Linked DNA regions of Pseudolabrys taiwanensis. The protein of the gene in region 3 interacts with the protein of the main gene of each other region in a pairwise test. Links are inferred from orthologs where the notes say so. Each region holds a gene or a part of one and is shown on either strand. Other genes may lie near its edges.

Region 1 (3,129 bases), 450 kb from region 3 along the record:
GTCGGCATCGTGCTGCAACTGCTGGGCGGCCTCGTAGAGCAGATCGGTCGATTCCGTGATCTCGTGCTGAAAGCGCGCGAGAAGTTGCGCCAATCGATCGGCGCGGTAGGTCGTGGCGGCGAGTTCACGTTCGCGTTCGCGCGCATTCGCCGCGAGAGCCTCCGCCGCTTCCTGCACCTGACGTTGCGCCGCATCGGCGCCCGTGAAGGCCCCGCGGATAGCGATGCTGATCCGGATCAGCATGGCGGTCTCGACGATAACGACGGCGGCGTGAAAGCCGACGCGAAACAGGTCCGCGCCGCCCGGATAGATCGCCGACGGTAGCAAAAAGTTCAGGCTCAGGTGGTGCAGCGCAATCAAGCCGGCGGCCACCACCAGCACCGGCCACTCGCAGAAGCCGGACAGCAGCGCCAACACCGTGAAATAGTAAAAGTGCATCTCGACCTGCCAGGGATGGCCGTCGAAGATGAAAACCAGCAGCGAGGTCTGTCCGATCAGAGCGATACAGAGCGCAATGGCGACGACGATGGTGGGCCGCTTCAGCAACATTGCCAGGACCGGCGCGGTGGCAAGCGCGGCAGCAATGAAAACATTCGGCCAGACCGGCCTGCCGATGGCGGCGGCGAACAGGCCGAGCAGCGGTACGTGCGCGAGTGCCAATACCGTCAGCGTTTGCGCCACCGCGTGTTGAAAGGCAGCAAGGCTTTTCATGTGGCCGACGCCAAAGGTGAGAACACGCCGGCGCATGCCGCGAGCAGGCGTGAATCGAGAACGAGCCAGGCGCCGGTGGCGAGAGTTTCATCGGCGTAATGATCGTCGTCGGGCATGACCACGGCAATGAACGGTACGCCGCCGAAACGCATGAACCGTCCACGATGCGCGACGGACTGTGCCACGGTGTCGGCCGCGCTCGTCCACGGTGGGAAGATGACGGCGACACTTGCGCTCGGATCGCGCGGTGCCAGACCGATCCGCGCGCCAAGGTAAAGACCGCCGAGTGAAAGGCAGGCCAAGACGCTTACATCAATGAGTTTGTGAAGGAGGCTGTATGGGCGGCTCAAGACGGACCAACACGTCATCCGGCTATTCACAGATAAGGAATTGCAGTTAATGGAGTATTGCGGGACGTCGCGTTTATCGCGATTGTTTTGCGTGCAATTGTCTATGCGTCGATCGGAAAACGAGCGCGCACAAGGCACAAAAAAATGGCCGGGACGTATCCCGGCCATGACAAACGATAGCGCTCGAGGACGTACGCGGCTTATGCCTGCGGGAACTCGCTCGGCTGCAGCTGTGCCATCTTCTGACGATACAGCGCGACGAAGTCGACCGGATCGAGCAGCAGTGGCGGGAAGCCGCCGTTGCGCACCGCCGTCGCGATGATCTCGCGCGCGAATGGGAACAACAGACGCGGGCACTCGATCAGCACGATCGCGTTCAGACTTTCCTGCGGCACATTGACGATGCGAAAGACGCCGGCGAAATCCAGTTCGAAGCCGAACATCAGGCTGCCCTGGAGCTCAGCCTTGCCTTCGAGCTTGAGCGACACCTCGATGTCAGTGTCGGAGAGCGGCTGCGCCTCGACATTGATCTGGATGCCGATTTGCGGCGGCTCGGTGCCGCCCTGCAGCGAGCGCGGCGCGTTCGGGTTTTCGAACGAAAAATCCTTGATGTACTGAGCCACAACGTTGAGCTGCGGCTGATTGTCCTGGCTCGGGCCGCCATTGGTCGTCGACATGAATTCTCCTCGCGTGGCGGCAGGGCGCCCGGACGTTTAAGGAAGGGTCGGCGCCCCCGCATGCTGCGGAATGCGCGCGGCGGTTGGCTAACATAGGGCCCTGAGGCGAACAAGGATGCGCGGTGCCCACCGCCGGGGCCGGTTAACCGGGTCGGCGCCCGGGATCGCGGTCGTCGCGCAAGGCAGGTTCGGGGACCCGGTGCCATTGCTCGGGGTCGAGGTCGACGACCCCGTCGGCGCGCGGCGGCGGATCGCGGCGGGCCCTGAAGAGGGTCGACAACAGGACGCCCAACGCCACCACGTCGGTGATAAACCCTGGAACTAACAGTAGAATCCCCGCGAGAATCACAAGGCCGCCGGTCGTGTCCGCCGCCAGGGAGGAGATACTGCCTTCGGCCATCGCCACCCGCATGCGGGCGATGTGGTTGCCGCCGGCATGGCGCAGCACCAGCGCGCCGGCGAATGACCCCGCCAGCAGCAGGATCAGCGCCCAGCCGAAGCCGATCGTCGCCGCCACGGCGCCGAAGGCCAGCAGCTCGAGCACTGGCAGCGCCAGCACAACCCAAAGCAGGACTTTCGCCACATTCATCGCGTCTTACTCACATCGGCGCTCCCGTTGCCTCAAATCGCAGAGAGCGGCTGGAATACGGCCGTAACCGTGCGTATTTCGGTACCTGGCGCCGGCAGGTGTGTGGTTGGCGTCGGTGGCCCGGATCGTCTAAGCTTCGGCAGGCCGATAGCGCCTGCATATTTGGCGCATTTGTCCTATGGATCGGCGCGGCTACCCGCTTACATAGGCATAAATAGTATGCGTGAACCCGGCCGCCACGCCGATTCCATCCGCGACCGGGCGGCGGTCCTGGCCGATCCGCTGTCACAGTAGCCGAAAGCATGCGAGACGTGTTCGACATCTACACCATCATCTTCCTGGCACTCGCAGTATTCATTTTCCTGCGTCTGCGCAGCGTGCTCGGTCAACGCACCGGCCGGGAGCGCCCGCCTTACGATCCTTATTCGCGTGAGCCCGTGCGGCCGGCGCCGGAGAATGTCGTGCCGCTGCCGAACCGGCAGGCCGAGGCCAGCACACCGAAGGTGAACGAGCCGGTCGAGCCTGCGGAGAGCGGTGTCCGCTGGAAGGGAATCGCCGAGCCCGGCTCCGCGATCGCCAACGGCCTCGATGCCGTGGTGGCGGCCGATTCTTCTTTCGAGCCGAAGAACTTCCTCACTGGTGCCCGCGCAGCTTACGAGATGATCGTCACGGCTTTTGCCGAGGGCGACCGCCGTTCGCTGAAGAATCTGTTGTCGCGGGAGGTGTATGACGGCTTCGATGGCGCCATTAGCGCCCGTGAGACACGCGGCGACAAGGTGGAGACGCGGTTCGTCTCGATCGA
Region 2 (2,932 bases), 1.2 Mb from region 3 along the record:
GACCTCGCCGCCGCGAGCCGCGTGCTCGCTGCTCTGCGGCAGCGGCTCGATGAGGAAGCACGCGAGGAGGACTGACTGCGGCCCGCGTTACTTGATGCCGACGCGCTTCTTCAGCCGTCCCAACGTGCGTGTGAACACCTTGGCGTCGTCGGCCGCGCGCGCCAGCACCAATGCGCCCTGAATGCCGGCGAGCAGGTCTTCCGACAAGGCCGCGGCTTCGGCGCGCTCATAACCGGCGCGACGCAGCGCGGCGGCGAGCGCCTCGTCCCAGGCCTTGAAATAGCCGCGCACGGCGGCGGCGAATTCGTCGCGCGCGGCGCCGAGCGCAAACACGCCGACGAGACAGACGCGGCGGCCCGAGCGGAAATAGGCATCGACCGCGTCGAACATGTGCGCGATGCCTGCGCGCGCGTCTTCCGTCTTGCGCAAAGGCACGAACACGTTGCGTTCGAACCAGCCGTCGATCTCTACCAGCACTTCGGCGGCCATCTGCTGCTTGCCACCGGGGAAGAGGTGATAAAGGCTGCCTTTTCCGAGCCCCGTCGCCTTGGTGATCAAGGTCAGACTCGCCCCCTCGTAGCCGTGCTCGCGAAACACCTCGCCGAGCTGCGGCAGCAACCCAGCGCGGTTGGCGGCCGGCGTCGCCGTTGTCTTACGCGTCTTCAGAACGGCACCGCGGCCAGCCCCGGCACATCGGCCGGGCGCGGACCCGGCGCGGCCCAATGGAAGCGACGGTCGCTTGCCACAATCGAGACGTCGTTGATGCTCGCCTCGCGCCGCCGCATCAGCCCCTGATCGTCGAACTCCCACTGCTCGTTGCCATAAGAGCGAAACCAGTCGCCCTTGGCGTCGTGCCACTCGTATTGGAAGCGAACGGCAATGCGGTTGCCGCTGAAGGCCCAGAGGTCCTTGATCAGCCGGTAATCCTGCTCCTTCTGCCACTTGCGGGTAAGGAAGGCGACGATGGCGTCACGACCCTCGAGGAACTCCGAGCGGTTACGCCAGCGGCTGTCCTCGGTGTAGGCGAGCGCGACACGTGCAGGGTCGCGGCTGTTCCAAGCATCTTCGGCCATGCGCACTTTCTGGCGGGCCGTTTCCTCGGTGAATGGCGGCAGCGGGGGACGCGACATCGGAGCTCCTTCAAGAGACAAAGACAGCGATGTCGCCGGTCTGTACCGATCGGTACAAAACTTTGTCAAGCGTATTTCGACGCGGCCGCCGCCGCCACGAGCCGAGACGCTTTTGCTAATCGGTAAGGAGACGCCCCGATCAACCGCCGGGCGTACCGGTGTCGAGATCCGCCTTCATGGCGATGCGCAAAGGCTTGGGGATCGGCTTGGCGCGGCCGCCGGAAACAAACGCCACCTGCACATGCGTCTCGACCAGCAAGTCCTCGCCGCGCATCACCTTCTGATGCAGCATCACGGAAGCGCCTTTGACGTCCTCCGGCGCCGTGACGATCTCCAGGAGGTCGTCCATGAATGCCGGCTTCTTGAAGGCGATGTCCATGTGGCGCACGACGAAGGCAAAGCCGGGCGCCTCCTTCTCGGCCTGTTCGAACAGCGCGCGATGATCGGCGCCAATGAGCCGCAGATAATTGGTGCGCCCGCGCTCCATGAAACGCAGGTAGCTCGCGTGATAGACGATACCGGAGAAGTCGGTGTCTTCGTAATACACGCGCACGGGCTGATAGTGCTTGCCGTCGCGAATCTCGCCATCGATGGAGGTCATAAGGACACCGCTTCTCAACCGTCATGCCCGGCCGTGCCGGGCATCCATGCTCTTTCGAATGTCACGACATAAAAGACGTGGATGGCCGGGACAAGCCCGGCCATGACGCAATACCTACACCGCCAGGGGCAGAATGTGATCGCGCGTCAACGGCGCCAGCGGCAGATCCGGCAGCGCGCGCGGATCGACCCACACCACCTCATCGATTTCGGCCTGGGCGCGGACGGCACCGAGAATGTTCACGGCATAGACCGCCGCGCGCACGCGATAGCCCGGCTCGTTCGCCGCCGCGCATTCGAACGTGCCGAGCGGGCGCACATCGTCGCCGTCGACCGCGCAGCCGAGCTCTTCCGTGATCTCGCGCGACAGCGCCGTGACGTCGTCCTCGCCGGCGTCGGGCTTGCCGCCCGGCTGCATAAAGGCCGACGTGCCGCGCTTGCGCACCAGCAGCATCCGCCCCTCGTCGTCGCGGATCAGCGCGGCGACGATGGTGATGATCTTATCACTCATCCTCATCACCCCCGAACAGCCCGAACTGCGCCGCATCGCGCTGCGGCTCGGCGAGGCCGAGATGCTTGAAGGCGGCGCTGGTGAGCAGGCGCCCGCGCGGCGTGCGCTGGATGAAACCCTTCTGGATGAGATAAGGCTCGATGATGTCTTCGATCGCATCGCGCGGCTCCGAGAGAGCCGCCGCGATGGTGTCGACGCCGACCGGTCCGCCGCCGTAGTTGAGCGCGATGGTGCTGAGATAGCGCCGGTCCATGGCATCGAGACCGGCCGCATCCACTTCCAATGCCGACAACGCGCGGTCCGCGATCTTGCGATCGACCGCCGTCGCGCCTTCGACATGCGCGAAGTCGCGTACGCGCCGCAGCAGCCGCCCGGCGATGCGCGGCGTGCCGCGCGCGCGCCGCGCGATCTCATTGGCCCCGTCCTCGGTCATGCCGAGCCCCAGCACACGCGCGCCGCGCTTGACGATCAGCTCCAGCTCCGCCTCGGTGTAGAAGTTCAGCCGCACCGGAATGCCGAAACGGTCGCGCAAGGGATTGGTGAGCAGCCCGGCGCGCGTCGTCGCGCCGACCAAGGTGAACGGCGCAAGGTCGATCTTCACCGAGCGCGCCGCCGGTCCCTCGCCGATGATGAGGTCGAGCTGGAAGTCCTCCATCGCCGGATAGAGGATTTCCTCGACGTTCGGATTGAG
Region 3 (3,614 bases):
CGTCGAGGCTTGGCGGCTCACCGGCGAAGCGGACTATCAGCTCCGCATCGTCGTGCCCGACATCGAAACCTACGATGTCGTCTACCAGCGCATGATCAGCCGGCTCGAGTTCTCGGACATCAGCTCGGCCATCGCCATGGAAGAAATGAAGTACACGACCGCCATTCCGACGAATTACATCGCCACCAAATAGCGTCTTCGCCGCCGCTCCGGGCAGACGAAGAAGGGGCGTCGCGGCAGCTCACATCATGAGGGCGCAGAGCGCCCTCATGCGAACCGGCCGTGGCAGTGCTTGTACTTCTTGCCGGAGCCGCAGGGGCAGACCTCGTTGCGGCCGACCTTGCCCCAGGTCGTGGGGTCCTTCGGATTTCGCTCCAGCACCGCCGTGCCACCGTCGCCGGGAGCGAGCACTGGCGTCGCCGACAGCGGCGACAGCGACATCTCGTCCTCGCCTGTATTCGGGTCGAGGTGATGCGCCTGCATCGGCGGCAAGGTCTGATCCTGCTCTTCCGGCGGCTGCTGCACGACCTCGACGCGCATGAGCTGCGCCGTGACGGCCTCGCGCAGATGCCCGACCATGCTTTCGAACAGGGCGAACGCCTCCGCCTTGTACTCGTTTAGCGGATCGCGCTGGCCGTAGCCGCGCAGGCCGATCACCTGACGCAGATGGTCCAACTGGATCAGATGTTCGCGCCAGAGATGGTCGAGCGTCTGCAACAGGATCGACTTCTCGACATAGCGCATGACGTCGGGGCCCCACTTGGCCACCTTGCCCGCCATCCACTCATCGGCCCGGCGCTTGATGCGGTCGGTCACCTCTTCGTCGGCGATGCCTTCTTCCTTGGCCCAGTCCTGCACCGGCAACGCCAGGGTGAGCACCTCGCGGAGCTGCTCGTCGAGCCCGGCGGTGTCCCACTGTTCCGGATAGGCGTTCGGCGGGATGTGCTTGGCGACCATCTCCTCGATGACTTCGTGACGCATGCCGACGATGGTCTCGTCCACCGTCTCGTCGCGCATCAGGTCGAGCCGCTGCTCGAAGATCACCTTGCGCTGATCGTTCATCACGTTGTCGAACTTGAGCAAGTTCTTGCGGATGTCGAAGTTGCGGGCTTCGACCTTCTGCTGCGCCTTTTCGAGCGCCTTGTTGATCCAGGGATGAACGATCGCCTCGTTCTCCTTCAAGCCGAGCTTGGTCAACATGCCGTCGAGCTTGTCGGAGCCGAAGATGCGCATCAGATCGTCTTCGAGCGACAGGAAGAACTTGGAGTGACCCGGGTCGCCCTGACGGCCGGAACGGCCGCGCAGCTGATTGTCGATACGACGGCTCTCGTGCCGTTCGGTGCCGAGCACGAAGAGACCGCCGGCGGCGAGCGCCTTCTCCTTAAGGTGCTTGATCTGCTCGCGGATGGCTGCCGCGCGCGGATCCCGGTCGCGCTCGCCCCAATCCGTAATGTCGGTGATCTCCTGGCGGATGCGCATGTCGGCATTGCCGCCGAGCTGAATGTCGGTGCCGCGGCCCGCCATGTTGGTGGCGATCGTCACCGCGCCGGGCACGCCGGCCTGGCTGACGATATAGGCTTCTTGCTCGTGATAGCGCGCGTTGAGGATCGCGAAGACCTTCTTCTGCGTGTCGCCGGAGTAAAGGTCGCGGAACGCATTGGTGTCGGCAAAGTCGTGCTGTTCCCAGCCTTCCTTGCGCAGCAATTCGGCGAGCAGTTCGGACTTTTCGATCGAGGTCGTGCCGACCAGCACCGGCTGGCCACGCTTGCGGCAATCGTCGATCAGCGTGATGATGGCGCGGTATTTCTCCGCCGCCGTACGGTAGACTTCGTCGTCGTCGTCGATACGCGCCAGCGGCTTATTCGTCGGCACCTCGAGCACATCGAGGTTATAGATGTCGAGGAACTCTTCGGCTTCCGTCAGCGCCGTACCGGTCATGCCGGCGAGCTTCTCGTACATACGGAAGTAGTTCTGGAACGTGATCGAGGCGAGCGTCTGGTTCTCCGGCTGGATCGGCTGGCGCTCTTTGGCCTCCAGCGCCTGATGCAGGCCTTCCGAATAGCGGCGGCCCGGCATCATGCGGCCGGTGAACTCGTCGATGATGACCACCTCGCCGTTGCGGACGATGTAGTCCTTGTCACGTTGGAACAGCTTGTGTGCGCGCAGAGCCTGGTTGACGTGGTGCACGACGGAGACGTTCTCGACATCGTACAGCTTGCCGCCCTTGAGCTGGCCGGCCTCCCGCAACATCACTTCCATCTTTTCCATGCCGGCTTCGGTCATGGTGACGGTGCGCTGCTTCTCGTCCACCTCGTAGTCACTATTGTCCAGCCTCGGGATGAAGGCGTCGATCGTGTTGTAAAACTCGGAACGGTCGTCGAGCGGACCGGAGATGATGAGCGGCGTCCGCGCTTCGTCGACCAGGATCGAGTCGACTTCGTCGACGATGGCGTAGACGTGACCGCGCTGGACCATGTCTTCCAGGCGGTACTTCATGTTGTCGCGGAGGTAGTCGAAGCCGAGTTCGTTATTGGTGCCGTAGGTGATGTCGCAATCGTAGGCCTTCTTGCGTTCGGCGTCGTCGAGGCCGTGCACGATCACGCCCGTGGTCAAACCGAGGAAGCCGTAGACCTGGGCCATCCATTCGGCGTCGCGCTTGGCAAGATAGTCGTTGACCGTCACGACGTGCACGCCGCGGCCGGAGAGCGCGTTCAGGTAAACCGGCAGGGTCGCGACCAGCGTCTTACCTTCGCCGGTCTTCATCTCGGAGATCTTGCCCTCGTGCAAAATCATACCGCCGATGAGCTGCACGTCGAAATGCCGCTGGCCGAGGGTGCGCTTGGCCGCCTCACGGACGGTCGCGAAAGCCGGCACCAGGATATCGTCGAGCGAGGCGCCCTCGGCGACCTGCTTCTTGAACTCCTCGGTGCGGGCGCGGAGCTGCTCGTCGGTGAGCGCCGCGACCTCTTTCTCGAGCGCGTTGATCGCAGCGACCCGCGGTTGATAGCTGCGAATCCGCCGCTCGTTGGCGGAGCCGAACAGCTTGCGGGCAACGGCGCCGATCATAGGGGCACTCCTGGTCTTCAATGGCCGGGGCGTTTTACCACGCCGCCGCGGCCGGATTTGGCTTCCGGCGCTCCGGAAAACGGCTCTTTTCGGGCAATTTCGGCGCGAACCGCGCTTGTTTAAGCCAATTCAGCCGAGGTCGTTCCGAGAGATAGGAGGGGGTCCTAATATTGTCAATTGTTGGCTCCCTACGCCGTTAACCCTCGCATTCGGTGCCGGGACCGTGAAGTTTCCCCCTGTCACGCTGCCATTGCAAAGCCATGGTTGTTGGGTGACAAGTCGGCTCGCGCCCGCGTTTTGCGGACGCTTCCAATTCCAAAGGACCGTTCATGACGACCACCCTTCCAACCGGACGCCCGGCGCGCCGTGCCGGCGCCCTCGCCGCCGGCTTGGCCTGCCTGCTGGCGCTGCTGTTTGCGTCCGCCGGCCCGCTGGCGGCCCAGGACAAGGACCCGCTGGTGGCCAAGGTCAACGGTGTCGAGATCCACGAAAGCGATCTTGCCGCCGTCGAGGAAGAAGCCGGTCAGCTTCCGCCGATGTCGGCGGAC

What was found. Proteins that work in one complex are often made in the same cells at the same time.
Region 1: the proteins of secA (region 3) and secB interact in binary tests that used the Escherichia coli proteins (3 or more experiments, as listed by UniProt). The link is inferred for Pseudolabrys taiwanensis from one-to-one orthologs.
Region 2: the proteins of secA (region 3) and ybgC interact in binary tests that used the Escherichia coli proteins (3 or more experiments, as listed by UniProt). The link is inferred for Pseudolabrys taiwanensis from one-to-one orthologs.

What each region holds. Positions count from the first base shown.
Region 1 is NZ_CP031417.1:3,982,395-3,985,523, reverse strand. The notes cover bases 1-2,925. They hold secB (protein-export chaperone SecB), read right to left. Parts: upstream 1,739-2,925; coding sequence 1,262-1,738; downstream 1-1,261. Other genes in these bases: DW352_RS18905 (Tim44/TimA family putative adaptor protein), read left to right, coding at 2,630-2,925; DW352_RS18910 (FxsA family protein), read right to left, coding at 1,881-2,327; DW352_RS18920 (hypothetical protein), read right to left, coding at 708-1,013; DW352_RS18925 (methyl-accepting chemotaxis protein), read right to left, coding at 1-711. Outside these bases: more of DW352_RS18905, read left to right, coding at 2,926-3,129. UniProt on the Escherichia coli protein: One of the proteins required for the normal export of some preproteins out of the cell cytoplasm. It is a molecular chaperone that binds to a subset of precursor proteins, maintaining them in a translocation-competent state.
Region 2 is NZ_CP031417.1:2,328,567-2,331,498, forward strand. The notes cover bases 1-2,728. They hold ybgC (tol-pal system-associated acyl-CoA thioesterase), read right to left. Parts: upstream 1,732-2,728; coding sequence 1,270-1,731; downstream 1-1,269. Other genes in these bases: DW352_RS11170 (MarR family winged helix-turn-helix transcriptional regulator), read left to right, coding at 1-75; DW352_RS11175 (TetR/AcrR family transcriptional regulator), read right to left, coding at 88-618; DW352_RS11180 (nuclear transport factor 2 family protein), read right to left, coding at 663-1,130; DW352_RS11190 (NUDIX hydrolase), read right to left, coding at 1,846-2,241; ruvB (Holliday junction branch migration DNA helicase RuvB), read right to left, coding at 2,234-2,728. Also shown: more of ruvB, read right to left, coding at 2,729-2,932.
Region 3 is NZ_CP031417.1:3,537,383-3,540,996, forward strand. The notes cover bases 68-3,429. They hold secA (preprotein translocase subunit SecA), read right to left. Parts: upstream 3,067-3,429; coding sequence 268-3,066; downstream 68-267. Other genes in these bases: DW352_RS16820 (Lrp/AsnC family transcriptional regulator), read left to right, coding at 68-193; DW352_RS16830 (peptidylprolyl isomerase), read left to right, coding at 3,396-3,429. In the rest of the region: more of DW352_RS16820, read left to right, coding at 1-67; more of DW352_RS16830, read left to right, coding at 3,430-3,614. UniProt on the Escherichia coli protein: Required for protein export, interacts with the SecYEG preprotein conducting channel.